Regions from separate parts of the Anaerostipes amylophilus genome, predicted to be linked through region 3. Evidence: riboswitches for the same ligand, from Rfam matches in the RefSeq annotation. Region 3 holds a riboswitch; each other region holds the start of a gene.
The links. Region 3 has a riboswitch for cyclic di-GMP ahead of OCV53_RS09170 (hypothetical protein). Riboswitches for the same ligand answer to the same signal wherever they lie in the genome.
Positions count from the first base shown of each region.

Region 1 (4,795 bases), on a different contig from region 3:
ATTTTTTAACATTTTCTCTTGTACTTACACATTCAAAATGATAAAATATAACTAGTGTGTTAACAATGAAACTTAGATTTCATCTAATTTATTTTTAGGAGGACTTATTATGTCATTCACGCAAGAATATCAAAAAAAATTAACAACAGCAGATGAAGCAGTTAAGGTTGTAAAATCTGGAGACCGTCTGGAATATGGATGGTGCGTAACAACTCCAGTAGCTTTAGATGAAGCACTGGCAAAACGTATGCCAGATCTTGAAAATATCCAGATCCATGGTGGTATCGTTATGCGCCCACTGGCAATCACTCAGATTGAAAATCCAGCGGACCATTTCACATGGAATTCCTGGCACATGGGTGGTTTAGAAAGAAAATGGATCAATGAAGGATTCTCTTTCTATGCACCAATTCGTTACTCTGAATTACCAAGCTACTATCGTGATTATCTTCCAGAAACTGATGTCGTTATGATGCAGGTTGCACCTATGGATGCTCACGGATATTTCAACTTTGGTCCTAGTGCATCTCATACAGCTGCTATGCTTGAGAAAGCAAAATGCGTTATCGTTGAGGTTAATGAGAATATGCCTCGTTGCCTTGGAGGATTTGAAGAAGGAATCCATATTTCCAAAGTTGATATGATCGTTGAAGGAAATAATCCAGCAATCGATGAATTAGGTGGCGGAGGAGCTGCGACTGAAGTTGATCAGGCAGTTGCAAAACTGATCGTTGATCAGATTCCTGATGGAGCTTGTTTACAGCTTGGTATTGGTGGTATGCCAAATGCCGTTGGATCTCTGATCGCAGAATCTGACTTAAAGGACTTAGGTGTTCATACAGAAATGTACGTTGATGCGTTCGTTGATATTGCAAAAGCTGGTAAGATTACTGGAGCTAATAAAAACATCGATCGTTATCGTCAGACATATGCTTTCGCAGCAGGTACTAAGAAGTTATATGATTATTTAAATGATAACCCAGCATGCATGAGTGCTCCTGTTGATTATACAAACAGCATTGCTACTATTTCATCCATTGATAACTTTATCTCTATCAATAATGCGGTAGATATTGACCTTTATGGACAGATCAGTGCTGAATCTTCAGGAATTCGTCAGATCAGTGGTGCCGGCGGACAGCTTGACTTCGTTATGGGTGCTCACTTATCTAATGGTGGTAAGAGTTTCGTATGCTTGTCTTCTACTTTCACAAATAAGAAAGGTGAGACATTCTCAAGAATCCTTCCTACATTACATAATGGATCTATCGTTACTGATACTCGTGCAAATGCTCACTATATTGTTACCGAATATGGTATGGCTAACTTAAAAGGTAAGTCTACATGGGAACGTGCTGAAGCATTAATTAACATCGCTCATCCAGACTTCAGAGACCAGCTGATCAAAGATGCTGAAACTGCTCATATCTGGAGAAGATCTAATAAATAAACTTCCAAAAGAGGTTTAATAGTTTTTTAAATTTTCCAAATTTTAAAAATCCCGAATCCATTCATTCTGTTGGATTCGGGATTTGTTTTTATTTAATTTTTACGCTCTCAATATTCTTAATGATGATCGTGCTTCCACCACCTGATTCTTCAATGATCTCAACATTATCTTTCATATTATATTCTTCCATTGGAATCTTAATCTCAATCCCTGTATCTGTTTCTAGCATCTGATATTCAAGTCTCTTTACTGTATTTTCCTTTGCTACAGTAAATGTATCATACTGCATATCGTATCGTTCAATCTTCTCATCAAATTCCTGTTTCTTTCCTTGATGATTTCCAAAAAGTTTATCTCCGATCTCATTAACTTTAAACGCCTGATTCTCTGAAAATTCTTCTCTTAAACGGCTTTTCATATCCAGCCTTTTTGCAATACCATCTTCTGGATAATGATTGTTGATATCATTGATGACTTTATTTAAAATCTGAAATTTCTTTTTTGGTGCAAGATCTGCATAACATTGTAAAAAACGTTCTGACAGATAATTGATCTTATCTCCATTTAACATCTCATATTTCTTTTCTACCAATCGCACTTTATATTCTGACAGATCAATAATAACTGCTTCTGTAAGTTTTGCCGAATCTGTCGGCATAACTCTTTGTTTCACGATATCATTTGCCTGTACATCTTCTTCTTCCTGATGCACATATGTCACCTTATAATTCATTTTTAGCAATGCCAGATGAACTACACTTTGAACTTGAAATGTAACACAAAGTAAATCTCCTGCTGGGATTGTAACACTATCACACATGATGTCAAATAAATTTTCTCCAAGTATTCTCGTTGCCTCAATAAAACTCTCGTCATCGGTCTCATCCATGCTTTCTAACAGACTTAAAATTGGTGAAACACTGCCATCAAACTGACATCTTTTCGCATCATCACTTTCCATAATCTTAAAAATATGCCCTCTGACAAATTCCATAAGATCTGGTCCCATATCAAGAAGCTGGCTGGATAGCCCAAGGTAACCTGTATGACTATCTAATATATGTAAAATTCCTTTTCTGATGATAATATCGTCTTTCTGTATATGTTCCATCTTTATCTCCTTTTTGTTTTTATTCCTTGTATTTTATCATATCGACTCTTTTTAGGCAAAAGATAATCCTGGTTCGCAGAAAAAAATTTTATAACAAAAAAGTCATGGTTCCCTACACCATGACTTCTGCTAATATGAAAAATCCCCATGTATCCTCACTACATAAAACTGGCAACCCACTGTCAGTGATTCTTTCTGCGAACCCCTTCACAAAAACAAATCAGTGAGAAATGTAAAATTCCATATTCTCTATAGGATCCACTCATTGATATCTTACTCGTGGCAAAATGTTATCTTCAGGCTCCCTATTTCCTAAAAATAAAAAACCGTATATAGAATAATCTCATAATCTATAACGGTTGCCTCTATCAGGATAAAATATCCATATCACATTCCCTTAATGTTAAATGTGGCAACCGGCTGTCATAATCTCTAAAAAGACCTTAGACCCTTTGGCTTTGCGTCCCTGCCTTTCAACAGGTTTGCCCTATGAATAAATATGAACTTTTATTTACATATATAATATCATGATTCATAAATAATGTCAATCATCTTTTTCTTAGTTATTAATATTTATAATAGTTTTCTTTCCTTATACATATAAAAAGTCCGCGATAAAATTACCGCGGACTACTTAAGGATTAAATTCTCAAAAGTTGATTATTTAACAACTGCTCTTAATTTTTCTGTTAAAGCTGGTACGATCTTGTTTAAGTCTCCAACGATTCCGTAATCAGCTACATCAAAGATAGGAGCTGTCTCATCTTTGTTGATTGCAATGATGATATCAGATTCTTCCATACCTGCAACATGCTGGATTGCTCCAGAAATACCGATTGCGAAGTATACGTTAGGACGTACAGTTTTTCCTGTCTGTCCAACCTGAATATCTCTTGGCTGCCATCCGTTATCTACAACGGCACGAGAACAGCTTACTTCTCCTCCAAGAACATCTGCTAATTCTCTTAACATTCCGAATCCTTCTTCTCCAACTCCACGTCCACCAGATACTAAGATCTTAGCGTCCATGATATCTACTGTATCTGTAACAGATTTAACGATATCAACGATTTCAACGTATTTGTTGTCTGGAGTAAATCCAGGATTGTATTCGATAACTTCAGCTTTTGCTCCTTCAATAGGATCGATCTTCTGCATAACACCAGGACGAACTGTTGCCATCTGAGGTCTGTTGTCTGGGCAAGCGATTGTTGCGATTGTGTTTCCACCGAATGCTGGACGAGTCATTAATAACTGATTATGTTTCTGTTCTTTTCCTGGGATTGCTCTTAATGGGAAATCACCGATTTCAAGAACTGTACAGTCAGCTGTTAAACCTGTCTGAACACGTGCAGATACACGAGGTCCAAGGTCACGACCAATTGCTGTCGCACCAACTAACATAATTTCTGGTTTGTATTCATTGATTACAGATGCTAATGCATGTGTATATGGTTCTGTTCTGTATTCTTTTAATTCTGGATCGTCAACTACGATTACTTTATCAGCACCGTATTTTGCAAGATCATCTACTAATCCTTTAACGTCAGAACCTACAAGAACAGCAGTTACGTCTGTATCTAAGTCTTTTGCTAAGTCTTTTGCTTTTCCAAGTAATTCGAATGCGATTCCGCTTAATTCGTTATCTACCTGCTGTGCAAAGACGTATACGCCTCTATATTCTTCTAAACCCATTTTATTCACCACTTTTCCTTTTCACTAAATTACATGTTTTTCAGCTAATTTATCCATGATATAATCTACTGCTTCTTCTGGATCAAGTGTAACTTTTTCTCCAGCACCTTTTCTTACTTTGTCAGATGCTTTTGCGATCTTAGTTGGAGATCCAGCAAGACCAAGGTTAGAATCATCTACATCTTTAAGGTCTTTTCTTCCCCAAACAGTTACTTCTGCATCATATGCATCAAAGATTCCACCTGGAGTCATATATCTTGGCTCGTTTAATTCAGCTAATGCTGTAACTAAGCAAGGCATTTTAGCTTTTAAGATGTGGTATCTATCTTCATACTGACGCTGAACAACTACGCTGTCACCGTCAATTTTAATGTCTTCTGCATAAGAGATAACTGGAATATCAAGATGTTCAGAAATCTGTGGTCCAACCTGAGCTGTATCACCATCGATAGCCTGACGTCCTGTGATGATCAGGTCATAATCAAGATTTCTTAATGCTCCAGCTAATGTAGTAGAAGTTGCCCATGTGTCAGCTCCTC
Region 1 is NZ_JAOQJG010000003.1:66,883-71,677, reverse strand. It holds gene OCV53_RS04800 (butyryl-CoA:acetate CoA-transferase) at 110-1,450, shown strand; gene OCV53_RS04795 (nucleoid-associated protein) at 1,539-2,561, opposite strand; cyclic di-GMP riboswitch class I at 2,970-3,058, opposite strand; gene OCV53_RS04790 (electron transfer flavoprotein subunit alpha/FixB family protein) at 3,222-4,256, opposite strand; gene OCV53_RS04785 (electron transfer flavoprotein subunit beta/FixA family protein) at 4,281-4,795, opposite strand, start outside.
Region 1: it holds a riboswitch for cyclic di-GMP, as region 3 does, so the genes downstream of both, OCV53_RS04795 (nucleoid-associated protein) here and OCV53_RS09170 (hypothetical protein) in region 3, are expected to answer to the same signal.

Region 2 (4,795 bases), on a different contig from region 3:
TGAATAGTTACCACACTCTTTTTTATTGACGGACACACAAAAATAAGGATATAATCTGTATCAGAGAATTTACAGGGAGATAAATAAACATGAGTCAGGATATTATTAATAATCGTTTTTTTAGAAGAGTCGATATTTGCTATTGCCGATGGATACTGCGTGATCAATCTCACAAAGAATATCGTACGTGGTTCCATGTATCAGGTAGTTAATGGAAAAAAATATAATCTGAATGAACAATTAGGTTTGCCGGAAAATTCAAGCTTACAGAGTCTGGTAGATGCATGGGCATTGACCATACCTGAGGAAGATCTTAAAGATTTTCAGCACGAGTTTGACAGAGAACGATTATTAAATCGGTTTGAAAATGGTGAACGGCATATATCGTTCCGATACTGGACCAGGACTGCTACTTTTGAGCCCATGCTTGCAGAAGATCACATGGCCCTGTACCGTGAAGAGGAAACTGGAGATGTCATTGCAGTTAATTATGTTCTTGACCGTACAGAACATTACCGTTTAGAGGAAAAAGAGCGGGCACTGGAAAAATCAAACAGAGAGTATGCGAAGCTTCTGGCAGAAGAGAAAAAGCATAAGGCCATGATCGAGGAATTGACAAAGAAACTGCAAAGTCAGCTGGAGTTATTTACCGTATCCATCCCTGACGGTGTCAAAATCAGTAATGATGACCCAGAATACTCTTTCAAATATGTTTCAGAACAATTTGCAAATATGCTCGGTTACGCAACGCCAAAGGAACTGATGGATGCTTCTGGCGGTAATATTATCGGTCTTGCCCATCCAGATGACGTGAAGGTCGGACTTGCAGATGCATTAAATCAATATACTCATTCTGATCATTATGCTACTATTTACCGGATACGCTGTAAGGACGGCACATACAAATACATCGAAGATCGTGGACAGAAAGTAATAAAAGAAGACGGAACCATTGAACATTGGAATCTCATGCTGGATAAAAATGACTTCATGCACAAATCAATTGCATTGGAAAGTGAAAAGAAAGCAAATAAAAGCAAGTCTGATTTTCTCTCCAGGATGTCTCACGATATGAGAACCCCGCTGAATGGAATTATCGGATTGATGAAGATTGCTGAGAAACATTTTGATGACAGGGAATTGGTCCTGAAAAATTTCAGAAAAATGCAGGTAGCTGCAGACTATCTATTGTCTCTTATTAATGATATCCTTCAGATGAGCAAAATTGAAGATGGAAATGTACCTCTGACGCAGGAAATCATCAACTTTGAGGAATTAAGTCAGGATGTTCTGACTATCATAGAACAGCGGGCAAAAGACAGAGGAATCCAGATGCAGTTCCGTGCAAAAAAGGAAGGGCTTCGATATCCTTTTATTTATGGAAGTCCGGTACATTTAAGACAGATATTTCTTAATATTTATGGAAACTGTATTAAGTATAACCGGATTGGCGGCAAGATAATGACGGTGTCAGATTATACAGAAGCTGTTGACGGAATTACGACATATGAGTGGACCATAACTGATACTGGCATTGGTATGAGCAGGAAATACCAGGAGCATATATTTGAGCCGTTTTCGCAGGAAAGAGAGGATGCAAGAAGTACACAGCAGGGAATTGGACTGGGAATGGCGATTGTAAAAGGTCTGATTGAAAAGATGGGTGGAACTATTGAAGTTAAAAGCGAAGAAGGCATTGGCTCAACCTTTATCATCAGGATTCCGTTTAAACTTGCTCCCGCACCAGATACAGTAAAGAAAACAGCGGCACAGATGGATATCAGCGGATTAAACTTATTGCTGGTAGAGGACAATGAATTGAATGCAGAAATTACGGAAACGCTGTTGTCTGATGAAGGTGCAAATATGACAGTTGCAAGAGATGGATTGCAGGCGGTCAGAATGTTCCAGGAGAAATCGGAAGGTTATTTTGACGCAATTCTGATGGATATCATGATGCCTGTAATGGATGGGATTACTGCGACAAAAACAATCCGGTCACTGAAACATCCAGATGCTGAGACAACCCCGATTATTGCCATGACAGCAAATGCATTCAGAGAAGATAAAGAAAAGTGTCTGGCAGCAGGAATGAATGCTCACTTGGCAAAGCCTATAAAAATTGAAAACGTAAAGAGAATTTTGTGTGAATATTGTGTGTAGTGATTGCAACTTCTCAAATCCGTATACCTATTTTTCACGTTCTGTAGGATATTATAACGTAAATGTAAAACTGGCAGGTATTTCTGCTGAATAAGACAGCAAATCAGAAGATGGTGTGTATGGAAAATAATGATTACGGATTATTGTATGATGCAGCCGTTGCGTGGAAAGAACTAACAGAATATTATTATGTTTTTACATTTGGCTACAAACAGCAACTGTACACAATTCATCTATCATTTCCATCTGAAAAGGTTCCACATCTTGCAGCCAGTGAAATTGTAATAAATAATTTTATGGTGAGTGGTTTGGCGAGCCGATCGATAACTGACAATGCAGGCTGGCATACGCAAAATACACAGATTTTCTATTCAGCAATATTGACGTATGAAAAACTTTATGGTATTTTGTTTTTGATAAAAATAGAAATTATTTAAAGGCAAACCTGCTGAAAGGCAGGGACGCAAAGCCAGAAGGGGCTAAAGTCAGAAAGTTTGACCAGGTCAGCCGGTTGCCACTGTTTCCATATCATCATAATATATGGAAAAGATGTTTGAACAGAAGAGATTCCGATACCTTTTATACTATATAGATGTGTGATTTTAGAGAAATATAGTAGGGACACTGGCAGATTTTGGCAAGTGTCCTTTTTGTATGCAAAAATAGGTAACAAAACTAGCAGGGACAGGTTCTCTGTATACAGATAAAAGCAGGATAGTGAAGCATAAAACAGAGAGAGGATTTTTATAAAATGGAAAATTATGAGGACAAAATATATTCCTTAGGTGAGACTGTAACGGGACAGACACAGACCATGTCACAGGCCGTACAGAAAACACTGGAAAATAATGGTGGAGTAGGTATAATGACAGGATCTTATGACCCAAACCTGTCTATTTTGTCTGTGAATAATCTGCTGTTGCATAGTACAGGATATACATTCGATACTTTCATGGAACAGACAAAAGGCTCATTGAGAAACTTCTTTTATGGTGAGGAAGATATACTGGAGCGAGACCGTTTTTGGCAGCTTCACGGAACAGGGGAAGCACAGATCCTTGCAGCAGACGGTACAGTGAAAAATGTACGGCTTTGTAAAGAGGATGCGACAGATGAGGCGGGCAGACAGATCTGGGTTATGTCCGTACAGGTCAACTGGGATCATGTAAATTTGACACTGCTCAATGAGGCTATCTATTCCGGCTTCTGGTATTTTGACTGTGACGAAAACAGTGAGATTGTGAATGCAAACTGGAGTCATGAATTCCGAAAAATGCTTGGCTATCATAACACTTTGGACTTTCCGAATAAACTGGAATCCTGGTCAGATCTTCTGCATCCACAGGATAAAGAAAGAGTAATGGTGCAGCTTCAGGCGGCAATTAAGGATAAGACGAACCAGATAAAATACCAGGTAGAGTATCGTATGAGAATGAAGGATAATCAATACCAGTGGTTTCGGGCATCGGCAGAAGTAATACGCCGTCTGGATGGTTCTGCCAGCAGAATTGCCGGGATTTTTATTAACATTGATGGGGAGAAAAAAGAAATCATGCAGGCACAAAAATCTGCTGCTTTCCACCGGGCTTTTACGAAAGCAGATTTGTGCGAGTATTATGTGAATCTGGAAGCAAATACTTTTGATACCTTTAAGGTTGAACCGTCCCTGATGACCGTCTTTGAACAGAGTCATACGTGGGATGAATTGATCCGGCATTTTGTGGATTCCTATGTTGTGGAGATAGATAAGAAGGCGGTATCCTCTTTTTACGACCGTGGTTATATTGCAGAAAGGCTGAAGGGTCTGGAAACCGAATTGGATTTGGAGTGCCGTATCACTCTGAATGGAGAAGAACGATGGGTCCGCAATGTGGTCATACGTGGCGAGATAGAGGATTCAGAATATGCCATGATCTTTCTGCGTGATATCACAGAGGCAAAGGTAGAGAGCGCACGGCATCTGCAGATGGCAGCGGATAATGCTTCCATGGAGCAGCTGATCCAGAGTATTGTGCGTCTGGTTGACCGCTTTGTTGTCTGTGATCTGGAAAATGACAAATATGAATTCTACAATCTGAATGGACATATGATATATAAACCTCTGGGATTTTATCATGATTTTCAGATGCAGGTTCTTGAAAAATATAAGACACTGGAACCATTGGAAACTATAGATATCCTGATAGCCCCGGATAATATTCAGAAAAAACTGAAAAGTGAAAATGATATTTATAAGTTTGAGTATTGCAGCCTGGATGAAAAGACTTATAAAATCGCTTCTTATATTCCCTTGGAATGGAAGAACGGAAAGCTGGAAAAGGTATTGCTGGCATCCATGGATGTGACACAGGAGAAGAAAGCAGAGATTGAATCCCGTCAGGCACTGAAAGAGGCTTACCGGTCCGCAGAAAATGCAAATCGTGCGAAAACAGAATTCCTTTCCAATATGTCCCATGATATCCGGACACCAATGAATTCGATTGTGGGTCTGACGGCAATCGCAGGAGCAAATGTTGAGAGCCAGGACAGAGTCATTGAATGTCTCAGCAAGATCACAGAATCAAGCCGCCATCTGCTGGGGCTGATCAATGAAGTGCTGGATATGGCACGTATTGAAAGTGGAAAAATGACA
Region 2 is NZ_JAOQJG010000007.1:175,136-179,930, reverse strand. It holds gene OCV53_RS11125 (hybrid sensor histidine kinase/response regulator) at 160-2,163, shown strand; gene OCV53_RS11120 (PBECR4 domain-containing protein) at 2,283-2,600, shown strand; cyclic di-GMP riboswitch class I at 2,592-2,682, shown strand; gene OCV53_RS11115 (response regulator) at 2,915-4,795, shown strand, end outside.
Region 2: it holds a riboswitch for cyclic di-GMP, as region 3 does, so the genes downstream of both, OCV53_RS11115 (response regulator) here and OCV53_RS09170 (hypothetical protein) in region 3, are expected to answer to the same signal.

Region 3 (4,795 bases):
AATAACGAAATCATTGAGTGAAATTCTTCTTCTAACGGTATCATTTTTATCCCATCACATTTTGCTTCGTTATATACTGTTGGAAATGTGATCGTGATCCCAACTCCTTCACTTACAAAACTCATAATCGTATTCGCCTGTGGAAATTCAAAAATTATATTTGGCTTAAATCCTGCTTTTTCACAAGCCTTAGAAAATACTTCGTAACTTCCGCTTCCCTTTTCTGGGAAAATAAAATTATCATTACAAAGTTCTTTTAGCTGGATTTTTTTCCTCCCATATAATGGATGTTTCTTATGAATAACTGCACATAGCCGGTCATCATATAATGGCGTAAATCGATATTTTTTCTCATCTTCCATTGTATTTTCTCTTAAGATCAAAAAGTCATAACTATCTGAATTTTCCTGAATCTCACTTGCAATCCTTTCGTCTATCACCATTTTTATATCCGGATATTGTTTTTTGAAATCTGCTACCATTCTTGCAAAATGATATGGTGCAAGTACTGGCATACATCCAATTTTGATCTCTTTATTTTTTTGTATGTTTTTTAGCATTTCTTCATACATTGATGTCATTTCTTTTGCATAAGACAAAAAGATTTCCCCTTCTTTGGATAACTCAAATCTCCGGGTATTCCTACGGATCAATGTTGTTCCTAATTCATTTTCCAGCTTTCTGATCTGCTTTGACAATGCACCTTGTGTCATATTACAAGAATACCCAGCCTCTGTGAAATTCTTTTGTCTGCATAATTCCATATAATAATATAGCTGTTGTATTTCCATTTTTATAATCCTCTTTTATTTTCATATATTTCATTTTACACTTTTTATTCTCATTTTTCATCATACTCAATCACTTTTAGCTGCTATTTTCTGTATATATTCCTACATGGAATATATCAAGTCTTAACTGGAATTGCAATACTTACTTCTACCTCTATATAATAAGAACACAAAAGGGAAATAAATTTATGAAAATATAGAATTTTGATAGAAAGGATGGATAAAAATATGAAAAACGAAAAAACTTTTTTCTACCATAGATTATTGTTTTATATTTTAGGACTGCTGATCATGTCTGTTGGTTCTAATTTATTTTTAAAAGCAACTCTTGGAGTTGCCCCAAGCTGTACAATGGCTTTAACTTTAAGTTATCTCTCCCCTGTTCACAGCTATGCTTTATTTAATTTTCTGATCAACTCAACATTTTTGATCTGTGAAGCAGTGGTTCTCCGTGAATTCGGGAAAATACAGTTTATTCAACTTGGGTTGACATTTGTTTATTCTTTATTTATTGAATTTACTTCTTATGGTTTATTCTTTATCGAGCCTCATGGTCTTGCAGCAAAGATCTTATTATCTGTTATTGCATGTGCAGTTTTATCTACAGGTGTTGGATTTACAATTAGTTCTGGATTTGCTGTTATGCCAATGGAAGGTCTTGTTAAGAGTATCGCTGAGAAGAAAAATGTAAGCTTTGGTGCCGTGAGAGTTTGTCTGGAAGTTTTATTTACAGTATGTTCTGCTGTCGCTTCTTTTGTTTTACTTCCAGAATTACCATCTGTTGGAATCGGAACTGTGATCGCTGCTTTCTTAAGCGGAAATATTACAAATGTATTTTCTTCACTGTTCCACAAAAGAATCAATGCTTACTTAGGATTTCAGGCATAATTTTTAACTTTAACAATATACAATAATATGCAGTAAAAAACCGTAATCACTACAAAAACTATTAGTGATTACGGTTTTTTATCATACTCTTTTATTATAAATGCTAAGTAATCTTCTAAATGATCTGATGACAGATATCATTCAAACAACATCTCTCACAATGTGGTTTCGTTCTTGCCGTGCAGACATCTCTTCCATGCCATACAAGTCTGTGACAAAAATCACTACCTTCTTCTGGAGGAATGATCTCCCATAATGCCATCTCCACTTTCTTTGGGTCTTTAATTCCATCAACCAAACCAATTCTATTCACAAGACGGATACAATGCGTATCTGTTACGATCGCAGGTTTTCCAAACACATCTCCCATGATCAGATTGGCACTTTTTCTTCCAACACCTGGCAGACTTAAAATAGATTTGAAATCTGTTGGGATGTTACAATCATATTCATCTCTTAAAACTTTCATGCATTTACTGATATCTCTCGCTTTGCTTTTTCCAAGTCCGCATGGACGTACAATTTCCTCAATATCTGCGACATCTGCTGCCGCTAATGCTTCTACAGTTGGATATTTTTCAAACAATCCTTTGACTACAACATTAACTCTTGCATCTGTACACTGGGCTGCAAGTCTTACACTGACTAATAATTTCCATGCCTGATCATATTCCAGTGTACAATCCGCATCTGGATATTCATTTTTCAAACGTTCAATTACTTCTAATGCTAATTCTTTTTTGTTCATTGATTGCAAATCCTCCCTAAAAGCTGTTTGGTTATTTTTGTTATTTTAGCACTGGAAAGAAAATTGGTCAAATTACAGATATCTCTGCATGATCTCGCACAAACGATTCATCTCCCAAGGTTTTGCAATATGCTCCTTCATTCCTGCATTTTTCGCCATTACAACATCTTCTGCAAATGCATTGGCAGTCATTGCTATGATCGGTATTTGTTTTTCTCTATATTTTCTGTGGGAACGGATTGCTGCCGTTGCTTCGTATCCATTCATTACAGGCATATGAATATCCATAAAGATCAAGTCATAAAAACCACTTGGTGCATTTGCAAATTTTTCAACGGCTTCTTTTCCATTTTCTGCAGTCTCAATGTTAGCCTCTTTATTGGATTTCCCTTCAATGATATTTTTTAGTGTTGCTGTAAGCCTTGATCTGAATAATGATTTTGCTATAAATTCATCAACTCCAGCCTCTCTTGCCTCTGCTTCGATCTCCGAATAATCATATGCCGATAAGATAATGATCGTCACATCATTTCCAAAAAACTTCTATTTTCCCCATAAAATAAATTTTTAAGTGAACCTTTGGTAATTTCCATAAACTCCTTGTAATCATATCCAAGATTATAAAGTAAAAATCCACTGACATTCGTAATTGTCAGATTCTCATCATAATGTCCTGTCATAAATCCAACTGCATGATTATTACGGATCACGTCTTTGATCATCTCATAACTATTCTCCTCCAAGTTTGAATCACCCACAGAATATATTATTTCTTCCCTAAATAACTCCTTATTCATTATTTCCTATTCCTTATTCATACTCTTTTTATCTATGTCAAATACTTTCTTGATATCTTCAAACATGTAAAAAACACTATAGATAAATATATCTACAGTGTCCCCTGCACTCTTATTATACAATGTGCAACTGGCTGCCATGTCAAAGGCCCTATAGCTTTGCGTCACAGCCTTTCGACTGCTTTGCCGTTATATCTTTCTTTCGTTCAATATATTTTAATCCTTCATATCCAACAACTGATGTTGTATACACGCGATCTTGATAACTCTCTCTTGGCGGCATGATACAGTTTGTTGTAAATAATCCATCCATTACCAATCGGTCGGCTTCTTTGGTCCGGTGTGTATTTGTAACTGCTTTCCACAGACACCTGTTACCACACATCCTTTATTGCCTGCTGTCTGCTGGCATTGAAAACAAAATATATCTGGCATCTTATTTCTCTCCTTTTTTATTTGTTAATAGAAATAAGATGTGCAAAATTCTCTGTGACTATTCGTATTAATTTCTTTTCCATATCCTGATTTAAAACTCTCTTAGGAATAATAAGTGCTTCTATGGAACTAATATAAATGTAAAAAGCCGTCTCTGTTTCACAAACATTTTCTACCTTTTGATAATCTACTTTCACTTCCTGGCCTTTTGTTATCTCTATAATCTGATCTTCCGTAAAAGTTAATGTTATTTCTTCTGCAAATGGTAGTCCTTCTGTTTCTATCATTTTAAGAATTGTCTTGCGAATACCTCTTTTCATAATCTTTTTAGCCTGTGCTACACATACAATTGAAAAAATGCATAATACAATTACTTCTGTAATGATCAACATTTTTTCTGCTCTTGCCAAAATGAAAATTACTATCGCAAGAACACTGATCATTGGTCCTGCTAGTTTTAGAAAAAACAGATTTCTCTTTCCTACCTCTGAATGAATTAACTGATGAAATTCGTTGAATTCTATGTAGTCTTCGTCTGTTAATTTGTAATTTAGTTGCAGCATATTCCTTCCCCCCCTGCTTTATTTTTAAGATAACGCATATACTTTAATCAAAAAAGATCCAGAGAGTACCATTCTCTGAATCTTTTATTATGCTTATCTCCTAAAAACTATACTTATAGTTTACATATGTTCCCGAAAATAGTCATGAAAATACTGCATAACCTTCACCAACAGATCCTGTTCCTGCTCATTTAACGTATCAAGCAGTCTCTGGATCATCTGTTTATGAAATTCTCTATGATGATTGTATGCTTTTCTCCCTTTCTCAGAAAGTGATATATAAACAACCCTTCGGTCTCTCTCCCCACGTTTGCGGATCACATATCCTTTCTTCAAAAGATTACTGATAGCGGTTGTAAGTGTCCCAACCGTAATATTTAAATCTCTAGCAATCGTTGACATATTCTTAGGTTTCTTAATCCCGATCGCATCAATAATATGCAGATCTTTATTTGAAATATCCTTAAACTCATCCGTGATCACGGCTTTCTCTTCTTCATACGAAATTCCGTGGAATAAGTCTACCACCATATTATTTAAACGATCCTTATCCAATTAATCCACCTCCTAAAA
Region 3 is NZ_JAOQJG010000005.1:257,911-262,705, forward strand. It holds gene OCV53_RS09150 (LysR family transcriptional regulator) at 1-791, opposite strand, end outside; gene OCV53_RS09155 (YczE/YyaS/YitT family protein) at 1,020-1,679, shown strand; gene OCV53_RS09160 (endonuclease III domain-containing protein) at 1,795-2,427, opposite strand; gene OCV53_RS12255 (response regulator) at 2,500-2,952, opposite strand; gene OCV53_RS09170 (hypothetical protein) at 2,949-3,224, opposite strand; cyclic di-GMP riboswitch class I at 3,347-3,422, opposite strand; partial or broken gene OCV53_RS12460 (hypothetical protein) at 3,478-3,537, opposite strand; gene OCV53_RS09180 (hypothetical protein) at 3,537-3,659, opposite strand; gene OCV53_RS09185 (YcxB family protein) at 3,677-4,222, opposite strand; gene OCV53_RS09190 (MarR family winged helix-turn-helix transcriptional regulator) at 4,343-4,753, opposite strand.